2 regions of the Lactobacillus sp. ESL0703 genome follow, and region 1 is predicted to be linked to the other one. Evidence: riboswitches for the same ligand, from Rfam matches in the RefSeq annotation. Region 1 holds a riboswitch; the other holds the start of a gene.

Region 1 (5,551 bases):
ATTTAGGTGAGGCGATAGGACTGCTGCTAGTTGATAGTTTGGCAATTTTTGCACTAGCTTGACAGCTCGCTGTCCCATTGCCCCATTGAAGCCAGCAATTAAAACTTTAATCATGCTTAATCTCCTAACTGTAATCTGATCGGTTGACTTAAATCATCGTTTGGCATTCCGAATGCGCGGGCGAGTTGCTTTTGTTCATCGTCATTTAAGTTAGCGATTGGCAAGCGGCAGCCGCCAGTATGGAAGCCTTGGGCATTTAGTGCAGCTTTAACGCCGGATGGTGATGGAAACATGAACAAGGCTGCCATCTTAGGTGTTAATTTACGTTGCCAAGCTCCAGCTTCGGCAATGTTACCGGCAGCTAGCGCTTGGTACATTTGTTTCATTTGGTCACCGTAGAGGTGAGAAGCAACGGAAATTATTCCTTGGGCACCAACTGTTTTGGCCGCCAAGCTTTGTGCATCTTCACCGCTGAAAACCAAAAAGTCATCGGGTGCATGTTCAACCAAGTATTCCAAGTCTTCAACAGTAGTGCATTGCTTAACACCAATGATTTGGGGATTTTTCGCTAATTCCAAAATGGTAGCGTTGCTCATTGTGACACCGGTACGTCCGGGGATGTTGTAGATAATAATTGGCAGCGTTGAATGTGCTGCAACTGCGGTAAAGTGGGCAATCATCCCTCGCTGATTAGGCTTGTTGTAGTAGGGAACGACCACTAATTGTGCCGCCAGTCCTTTTATCTGACTGACTTGTCTGCTTAGTTCAATCGTAGCTTGCGTGTTGTTAGAGCCAGTACCAACGATTACGGGCACGCGATTGCCTGTGATTTCAACAAATTTTTGGTAAAGTTCTAACTTTTCTTCATTAGATAAGGTAGCGACTTCACCAGTGGTGCCGCCAATAACGAAGCCTTGGCTGCCGTGGTCTAATAAGTAATTGACCAGTTCCTCAAGCCCTGAATAATTAATCGTGTCATCATCGTTAAACGGGGTGACGATAGCTGTTAAAATTTCTGCATCTTGTAATAACATTGTTAATCCTTTCTATTAATTGTGCTGCATTCGTCTTTTTAAAAAGCCAGTTACGGCTTGCACGCCAATTGGGATTGCTCGCTCATCAGGGTTAAAACTTGCTGAGTGCAGGGAGCCATGTTCACCGACACCTAACCAGAACATTGCCCCCGGGATATGATTAGTTAAATAACCAAAATCCTCGCCAGTCATTGCCGGTTCTGTTTCGACAAAGTTGACTTGGGGCGCTTGTTTAAGATAATTAATCAAATCTGCGGTTAAGCTTGGGTCATTTTCAACTGGAAAATAACCGCCTTGGTTAAAGTTAATCTTGATATCCGCGCCATAACTTGTGGCTATGCCGGCGGCAACCTCACGCAAGCGCTGCTTAATTAAAACAATCATTTCCTGAGTTAAACCACGAATCGTGCCTTCGATATGGGCATTACCGGCAATGGCATTACGGACACTGCCAGCAGTCATTTTGCCCAAAGTAATGACACCAGCCTTTAGTGGGTCAATACTGCGCGAAATAATGGTTTGCACTTGCGTGATAAATTGCGCGGCGGCAACAATCATGTCATTGGCATTTTGCGGGTAGGCAGCGTGACCATCTTGACCGGTAAAGTCAACGTTGACTTCGGTTGTTCCCGCAAACAAGGTACCCTGCCTAGTTCCAATTGTTCCTACTGGTAATTGTGGGGTATCGTGCAATGCGTAAATTTCGTCTAGGGCTAATTTACCGGTAAACAGCTGCTGGTCATAAGCGATTTTGGCGCCACTTTCACTTTCCTCGGCTGGCTGGAAGAAGAAGACTAGATTGTCTTGCGGCTGCTGGGTGGCAAAGTAGCTTAAAGCGCCAAGAGCAATCGTCATGTGCAAATCATGACCGCAGGCATGCATGACACCGGGATGCTGCGATTGGTACGGAAGGTTATTTTGTTCGGTAACAGGCAGACCGTCAATGTCTGCACGATAACCGATTGTCTTATCAGCATTTTTCCCTCTGACGTGCACCATAATTGCCGTTGGTAGTGCGGGACAAGTTTTAATCGTTAAAAATTCTTGTGGCAATTCATTAATTAGTTGCAGTAAGAATTTTTGGGTTGCCGTTTCTTTTAATGCCAGCTCGGGAACTTGGTGGAGCTGGTGTCTAATTCTGACTAACTCCTGTTCGGTAAATTCAGTCATGTCATCACAGCTTTCGCAAACTGGCTTCTAGGCCAGTTTTACTTTTGGTCTTGGTATCAACCTGCTTGATTACTTTGGCTGGGACGCCGGCAACAACTGTCTTAGGCGCAACGTCTTTTGTCACAACTGCACCAGCACCAATTACTGCACCTTCGCCAACCTCAACGCCTTCTAAAATTGCGGCACCTGCACCAATTAAGACGTTGTCGCCAATTCTGACGGGTTTAGCTGAAACCGGCTCAATTACTCCTGCCACAACGGCATTAGCACCAACGTGTACGTTTTGACCAATAATTGCCCGGCCGCCAATCACGGTTCCCATGTCAATCATGGTGCCGGCACCGATTTCTGCGCCGATATTAATTACAGCGCCCATCATAATCACGGCCTGCTTGCCGATTTTGACGTGGTCGCGAATAATCGCACCGGGTTCAATACGGGCATCAAGTTGCGTATAGTCAAGTAGCGGCACGGCGGAGTTGCGCGCATCATTTTCAACATGGTAGTGGGTGATTTGTGCTTTGTTTTTGGTTAAAAATGGCTGAACATCTGTCCAATTACCGAACAGAATTCCGATTTTGTCATCTAAAAATGCCTCAACATTTTCAGGGACAGCTAGACTTGCCAAATTGCCCTGTAAATAAACCTTAACGGGTGTCTTTTTAGGGGCATTGCTAATAAAATTAATAATTTCTTGTGCAGTTTGCTTCATGGCTTCTCCTCGTGTTACTTAAAGATAATTCAGGTCTAATCTGGTTAAATCGGCAAGCGTCTCACGTTTAACGACTAATTTGGCGTGACCGTTTTCGGCGAAAACAACGGCGGGGCGACCGACGCGGTTGTAATTGGAAGCCATCGAGTAGCCGTAAGCTCCTGTTGCCAAAATTGCTAAAATATCACCAGGCGCGCTTAAAGGCAGTTGTTGGTCTTTTGCTAAGATGTCGCCGGATTCACAATAGCGGCCGGCAATTGTCACGGTTTCGACTGGCCTTGCTTGGGGATTAGCAGCTAAGACTGCCTGGTATTCAGCCTGGTAAAGGGCAGGACGGATATTATCGCCCATGCCGCCATCGACGCTAACGTAAGTGCGAATACCGGGAATCTTTTTGCGGGCGCCGATTGTATAGAGGCTGTAGCCGGCTTCGCCAACAATGGAGCGACCGGGTTCGATCCAAACTTCTGGCAGCGTTAAATTAGTCTGGGCAATTTCTTTTCTTAGTGTTTGCACCATACTGTTAATAAATTCTTGTGGTGTTAAAGGCTGGTCCTGATTGGTGTATTTAATGCCAAAACCACCGCCAAAATTTAAAACTTGCGGCTGATAATGGTATTTTTTCTGCCACATGGCTGCAAGTTGTACCATTTTTTGAACTAGGGCGGTAAAGCCTGCGACTGCCATAATCTGCGAACCGATATGAGCGTGGTAACCGCGTAAGTTCAGTTTGGGATTTTGTAAGACTAACTGCAGTGCCTGTTCTGCTTGACCTGACTGAACATCAAAGCCGAATTTACTGTCAACTTGGCCAGTTTGAATGTAGCGGTGGGTATGCGCTGAAATACCGGGCGCGATTCGCAGCATGATATTGACCGGCTGCTTCTGCTCAGGCAGCAGTTTGTTTAATAATTCCAATTCGTAAAAATTGTCAACGATAATCGTGCCAACATGATTGTCGAGGGCTAACTGCAATTCCGCAAGTGACTTGTTGTTGCCATGAAAGCTGACGTTTTCCATTGGGAAATTAGCCTCAACAGCAGTCATTAATTCACCAGCCGAAACAACGTCTAAGTGACCGTCTTCTTGGGCAATAACTTGGTCGATGGCCCTAATTGAAAAAGCCTTACTGGCATAACTAATTGCGTATTTAACGCCGGCTTTTTTGAATGCTTTATGAAATTGTTGTAATTGCTGCCTAATTAGGCTGACATCGTAAACGTACAGTGGTGTACCGAAATCGCTAGCGAGATCGATTGCATCGCAACCACCAATTGATAAATGTCCTTGTGAATTAACGGTAACCAAGTTGATTCCTCCAAAATTAGCTAACAAAAAAGGTTCTTTTGTTTGCGCTGAAACAAAAGAACCGAATTAATATCTGGTATCAAATTGTCGGAAGCGCTCCGTAGATTTTCTACGACAGTCCATGACTTATTTGGCCATGGCCCAGCTGTTAATTCCTGCTTGTGAATTAACGCTTCGGCAGCTTCCCCTTTTAATTAGCGTCATAGTTTTAGCAAAACTCGACTAATTTACTGATGGTCACTGCAACCTCTTCGATTGCATAAATATTATATTTTTTTGAGAATAATGTCAATGATTTTAATTTAAAAATTAAAATGCTTTGCAAGCTGAAAAAAATATTTTCCTTGCAGATAAAAAAATAAATGCTAGAATTGCACCTAAACTCGCGAAAAGACAGACTAGATTTTTTACAAAAAGGATTTGACCCAAAATGAAAGTAGTTAAGTTTGGTGGCAGTTCATTAGCAGACGGCCCACATTTTGAAAAAATTATTAAAATTATTACAACGGATCCAGAGCGCAAAATCATTGTGACTTCAGCTCCTGGTAAGCGGGATGAAACTGATTGTAAAATCACGGATTTGTTAATCGATTATGCACATAAAACTATTGCTAATCAGAGTTTGACTGCTATTCAGCAGCAGATTTGGCAGCGTTATGAGGAAATCGGCAGTTATTTTTCTGTGTCAACTGAAAAAATGGCGGTATTAAAGCAAATTTTGCTCAATTTACCAAAAAAAGAATATCTAAATAATAATTATTTATTAGCAGAATTTAAGGCGCATGGTGAAATATTAAATGCACACCTATTAACGTTAATATTGCAACAATTAAACTTAAATGCCTATTTTGCAGGTAGCGGCGAATTAGGTATTGAAGTAACGGCTAATCCACAAGATGCCATGATTGTGCCGGAAACTTATGACAATTTGGCTAAATATCATCTGCCGATCGGCTATTTGGTTGTGCCAGGCTTTTATGGCCTAACAAAGAAGGGGCAAATCGCCACATTTTCGCGTGGGGGTTCGGATATTACCGGTGCTGTTTTAGCTCGCGGCTTTCATGCGCGGGTGTATGAGAACTTTACTGATGTTGATGCGATTTATTCGGCTAATCCAGCAATTGTCAGGCACCCAAAGGCAATCAGCAAAATGACTTATCGAGAAATGCGGGAGTTGTCATATGCCGGGTTTTCAGTTTTTCACGATGAAGCAATTTTGCCGGCGATAGCTGGTAGCGTGCCGATTAATGTCAAAAATACCAATCACCCTAATCTTAAAGGGACAATGATTGTTCCAGCAAAGGATTTTCATGCGCTGAACGTAATT
Region 2 (5,551 bases), on a different contig from region 1:
CCGTGATTTTAATATGGCTCTGTGTTTTAGGCTATGGTCGAGCAAATCAAGTGGAATGGATTGATCGCTTTAATCCATTTTTGGAGACTAAGTATGGTTATGCTGTTTTGCCGGATAAGGTTGAATTGAAAAAAGAACGCGGAATTGAGCAGTATGGTAAAACTAAGAAAAAAGTTTGGCTCAAGATTCCACAAAAAGTGGATGCATATGTTACTGACGATCCTTTCGATCATGGTTCGTGGCTAAAATTCTCTACTGGCGAATACGACTTAAAGCACCGTTGGGCGTATGTGATGCATAAGGGCTCTTATGTGTATGCAATTCGCTTAGTTAAGAAGAGTGAAATACCCATGCAAATGCGTGGAACGATGCTAGATTATTATATGCCGTTTAAAGACGGAGCACCTGCATCTAGATTGAATAAAAATTTCCCGTGGTGGCCATTTAATTAATGAAAAAGAAAGATCAAAAAAAGCCTGTCTATTAATAGACAGGCTTTTTAAATTAACTGTTTTGGAAGTTACGTAAGAACTTCGCTGTTTTTTCGTTTTGTGGGTGGTTAAGCAATTGGTCGGGACTTCCTTGCTCGGCAATGACGCCGTCGCTGATAAAGAAAACTTGATCGGAAACGTCACGGGCAAAGGCCATTTCGTGCGTAACAATAATCATTGTTAAACCGGTAGTAGCTAGGTCCTTCATAACGCTGAGAACTTCGCCGACCATTTCTGGATCAAGGGCACTAGTTGGCTCATCGAATAATAAAATTTCTGGATCCATTGAAATTGCACGGGCAATTGCGACCCGTTGTTGTTGCCCACCGGACAATTGCTTGGGGCGTGCATTAATGTATTCTGCCATGCCGACCTTTTTCAAGTTGTCGACGGCGACTTTGCGCGCTTCTTCTTTAGAACGCTTCAGGACCAGTTCTTGACCAACCATGCAGTTGGCTAAGACGTCTTTATTCTCAAACAAGTCGAATTGTTGGAAGACCATGCCGACCTTGGCGCGGTAGATATTGCGGTTATAGCCCGGAGCTAAGACGTTCTCACCATGAAAGTCGATTTCCCCAGCTGTTGGTTCCTCCAGCATGTTGATGCAGCGCAAGGTGGTTGACTTACCACCACCAGAGGGACCAATAATTGTAGCAATTTCGCCTTTTTTAATATCAAAGGAAATATCTTTCAATACTTGGTGAGTGCCAAAAGATTTTTGAATATGCTTTAAACTTAAAATCGTATCGTTTGCTTGCGTCATGATTTGTTAACCTCCGTCTTTTCGGTTGAGCCGACCTGAACTTGGTTGGCCATTAAATTATAGTTTTTATTACCTTCAAGGTGCTTTTCAATTAAATTAAAAATTCTGGTAATCGTGAAGGTCAGAATTAGGTAGATTACAGAAATTGTTAGGTAAGTTGGGAAGAACTTGAACGTTTGACTGGCAATCGTAGTCCCAACAAAGAACAGTTCGGAAACAGAAATAATACTTAAAACTGATGTGTCCTTGATGTTAACGATAAATTCGTTGGTAATGGACGGCAGACAGTTTCTAATAGCTTGCGGCAGAATAATGTGCCACATTCTTTGGTTATGGCTCATTCCTAGAGCACTAGAAGCTTCAAATTGACCTTTTGGCGTTGACATAATCCCGCCGCGGATAATTTCGGCTAAGTAAGCACCAGTATTAATCGAAACAATTACCAATGCGGCGATTGTCCGGTCAATGTTTAAGTGCCATAACTGGGCGATACCATAATAGATAACGGCAGCCTGAACCATCATTGGCGTGCCCCGGAAAATTTCAATATAAACTGATAGTAACCAATCAATAAACTTCAATGTCCATCTCTTGCCGCGGGTTGTTGGTGTTGGAATGGTCCGGATGACGCCAACGAATAGTCCAATGAAGAACCCGGCAATAGTACCAACTGAGGCAAGCAGTAAGGTCATGCCAATCCCGCTCATAATCATGCCGCCATATTGTTGCCAGATGGAGACAAACCAGTTTTGTTGTTTGCCCTTTTTACCCTTAGAATTATCGGTCTTTGGTTGCTGCTTAATAGCTGCGGTCATTAACTTTGTTCTTTTGGAATTAGGAATTGTGGCGAGAATTTGGTTAACTTGCTTGAGCAGCTGTTTGTTAGGCTTGGCAATTCCGATAGAAGTTACTGATTCTTCCTTGGTTGCGTGGAAGCCCGCCATTTTGTTGACAGGAATTGCCTTGATGTCGGGGTCAACCATTTTGAATGATGTGGCTTCGGTATCTTCGGCAACGTAACCATCAATCGTGCCTGAAATTAGGCTTTGGCGCATGGCAGCGAAGTCACGCATTGCCGGTTGCTTCTTGGCACCCTTTAATTGGCTGATTAATTGGTAGTGGAACGTTCCTTGTTGCCCTGTTAATTTGGCACCCTTAAAGTCACTTAGACTTTTGGCATTGGCGTATTTACTATTAGCTTTAGTAATAACGACAAAGGTGCTGCGTCTATAAGGCTGTGAAAAGTTAATGGCCTTTTCACGTTCGGCAGTAGGGCTCATACCAGCGATAATCAAATCGGCTTTGCCACTGGTTAAGGCTGGCAGTAATCCGTCCCATTCGGTCTTAAAGACGACTACTTTGCGGTGCAATTTTTGACCAATGATTTTGGCGATTTTGACATCGTAACCATTGGCAAAAGTGTGAGAACCATCAATTGGAACGGCACCGTTAGCATTATTAGTTTGGGTCCAGTTGTATGGCTGGTAGTTAGCCTCCATTGCGACTTTGAGGACACCGGTATCTTTAGCATAAGCTCGCGGAGACAATCCTAACGTGATTGCTAGCCCGAGCAAGATTGCAATGAAAGTAGATAACCATTTACTTTTTGACTTCATTTTAAAACCTCCAAATTGTTTTAAATAAAGCCAACACAATAAAAGCGTAAACCAAAAACCTCGCTGCGTTCGCAACGAGGTTACAATTAATCATATTTAGACAAATCATATAGCGCTCCCCGGGGACGAACCGGGACAGTCTGCAAGATATGCTCCTGCAGCCCAACAAAAAAGTGACGCAAATCAATTTTTTGTTTCGGCGGCAATTCTTCCGAGTAGTCATCATTGCGTTTGCGCGCTAGGACTAGGTTCGTAATTGTCGCGACCTCTATTGCATTGGAAATTATTTAACTTAGAGAGAATGATAGGCTAAAAATTACATCTTGTCAACTCAAGGCCTGATGATGATTAATAATGAAATATAAGATGAAGCGAGATAGTAGTTAATTTAAACTGCTGCTTGATGTGAAAAATGAATGATAGGCTCGTGGGCTTATTTGGTTAAGTATTTTTTGGCAAATTGTTCATAAAATTCAGTTGCTGCGAGGTAATCGGGAATATCAACGTATTCGTCGACTTGGTGGCAGCTGTCATTTCCGGGTCCAATGCTAAACATGGTTGGTGCCGACGGACTATTGACGAATTTAGATGCATCAGTGGTTCCTGACTCGGTGAATAAATTAACTGGGCGTTTTAGAATATTTTCAAGTAACTTTTGGGCTGCTTGGACGTATTCATCGTTTTCGTCACCAGAGACAGCTTCGCCCAAATAATCGTACTGCAATTCAAAATGATGCTGCGGCATTTGGTTGACTTCATTAATTACATCAGTCAATATCGCCTGAATATCTTTGACTGTATAAAATGGATTAATCCGAATATTGCCGCGGGCAACAACCTTGTCGGGCATACTGTTGACCTGATCGCCACCAGAAATCATCGTAATGTTGTGCAGCACAGGGCCTAATTTTTCATGAACTTTTGGTAAATGACGCAACTTTTGATTGGCTAATTGAATGAAGTCGGTCATATTGTCAATGGCATTGAGAACATTCAATTGGGCAGAGTGAGCGACCTTGCCGTAAGAGGTAACGGTGTAGTCAATGTCGCCGTTATTGGAATAAGAAATATCGAGGTTGGAGTCTTCGCCAATGACGATAACGTCCAAATCATCGATAAAACCTTCCTTAGTCAGTTCTTCAGCGCCCCATTGCCCAGTTTCTTCACCAACTGACATTAACAACCGCAATTCACCTGTTAACGGCACATTATCTTCAAGTAAAGACAGCAAGGTCCCAATCATTCCGGCTAATCCGCTCTTCATATCTGTCGTACCGCGGCCGTACATTTTGGTGTCATTATCGTATAATTTGCCGGAAAATGGATCGTCGCGCCAAGCTTCGCGGTTCCCTAGATTAACGACATCCATGTGTCCGGAAAAGCCGAGCTTGAAATTACCGTTGGTAGGTCCAATTGAAATGACACAACTTTCGCGGTCGCCTTGGTAGGGTACACGAGTGATGCGGACGCGATCGCCAAACGGGGCAAACAGCTTAACGACATAATCAACAACCTTTTTTTCGTGGTCGTCAATGGTTTCAATTTGGATTAAATCCTGCAATAACTTAATTTGTCTTTGTTTATCTAACATATTTTTCCCTTACTTTTACAGATAATTATTTGTCTCTAGTAGCAACCTGAACTTGGTTAGCCATTAAGTTGTAGTCTTTACTACCGTCAAGATGTTTTTCAATTAAATTGAAGATTCTGGTAATTGTGAACGTCAAAATCAGGTAAATTGCGGAAATTGTCAGGTAGGTTGGAAAGAACTTGAAAGTTTGACTGGCAATAGTTGAACCAACGAAGAACAGTTCGGAAACAGAAATGATACTCAATACTGACGTATCCTTGATGTTAACGATGAATTCGTTAGTGATTGACGGCAGACAGTTTCTGATAGCTTGCGGCAGAATAATGTGCCACATTCTCTGATTGTGGGTCATTCCCAAGGCACTGGCGGCTTCGAATTGGCCTTGTGGTGTGGAGATAATCCCGCCGCGGATAATTTCGGCTAAGTAAGCACCAGTATTAATGGAAACAATGATTAGAGCGGCCGCGGTACGGTCAATATTAATGTGCCAGAACTGAGCAATACCATAGTAGATAACGGCAGCCTGAACCATCATTGGCGTGCCCCGGAAAATTTCAATATAAACGGATAACAGCCAGTCGACAAACTTTAATGCCCATTTCTTGCCGCTAGTTGTTGGCGTTGGAATGGTGCGAATGATGCCGACAAACAGACCAATGAAGAACCCAGCAATAGTACCGACAGCTGCAAGCAGCAAAGTCATGCCAATCCCGCTCATAATCATGCCGCCATATTGCTTGAGCATGGAAATGAGCCAGCTTTGCTTTTTTCCGTTTTTGCCTTTCTTGGAATCAGTTTTTGGCTGCTCCTTGATGGCTTCGGTCATTAGCTTAGTTCTCTTGGATTTCGAAATTGTAGCTAGGACTTTATTAACTTGCTTGAGCAATTTCGGGTTAGTCTTGGCAACACCAATTGAGGAAACCATCTGTGCCTTAGTGACGTGGAAACCTTTCATCGGATTCAGCGGTACGGCTCTAATGTCGGGGTCAACCATCTTGAAGGAAATCGCTTCGGTTGAATCGGCAATATAACCATCAATGGTACCGGAAATTAAACTTTGCCGCATCGCTGAGAAGTCCTTCATATTAGG

What was found. A riboswitch is a leader RNA that binds a small molecule or an ion and turns the genes downstream of it on or off. The one in region 1 is predicted to bind lysine.
Region 2: linked by a shared signal. The riboswitch ahead of PT278_RS05890 (ABC transporter substrate-binding protein/permease) and the one ahead of lysA (diaminopimelate decarboxylase) in region 1 are both predicted to bind lysine.

What each region holds. Positions count from the first base shown of each region.
Region 1 covers NZ_JAQTIB010000002.1:271,163-276,713, forward strand. Annotated here, with positions in the region: gene dapB (4-hydroxy-tetrahydrodipicolinate reductase) at 1-114, opposite strand, end outside; gene dapA (4-hydroxy-tetrahydrodipicolinate synthase) at 117-1,034, opposite strand; gene PT278_RS03780 (N-acetyldiaminopimelate deacetylase) at 1,050-2,204, opposite strand; gene dapD (2,3,4,5-tetrahydropyridine-2,6-dicarboxylate N-acetyltransferase) at 2,209-2,916, opposite strand; gene lysA (diaminopimelate decarboxylase) at 2,935-4,230, opposite strand; lysine riboswitch at 4,308-4,484, opposite strand; gene PT278_RS03795 (aspartate kinase) at 4,655-5,551, shown strand, end outside.
Region 2 covers NZ_JAQTIB010000003.1:177,686-183,236, reverse strand. Annotated here, with positions in the region: gene PT278_RS05900 (helix-turn-helix domain-containing protein) at 1-452, shown strand, start outside; gene PT278_RS05895 (amino acid ABC transporter ATP-binding protein) at 505-1,254, opposite strand; gene PT278_RS05890 (ABC transporter substrate-binding protein/permease) at 1,251-2,870, opposite strand; lysine riboswitch at 2,973-3,149, opposite strand; gene PT278_RS05885 (ArgE/DapE family deacylase) at 3,304-4,461, opposite strand; gene PT278_RS05880 (ABC transporter substrate-binding protein/permease) at 4,487-5,551, opposite strand, start outside.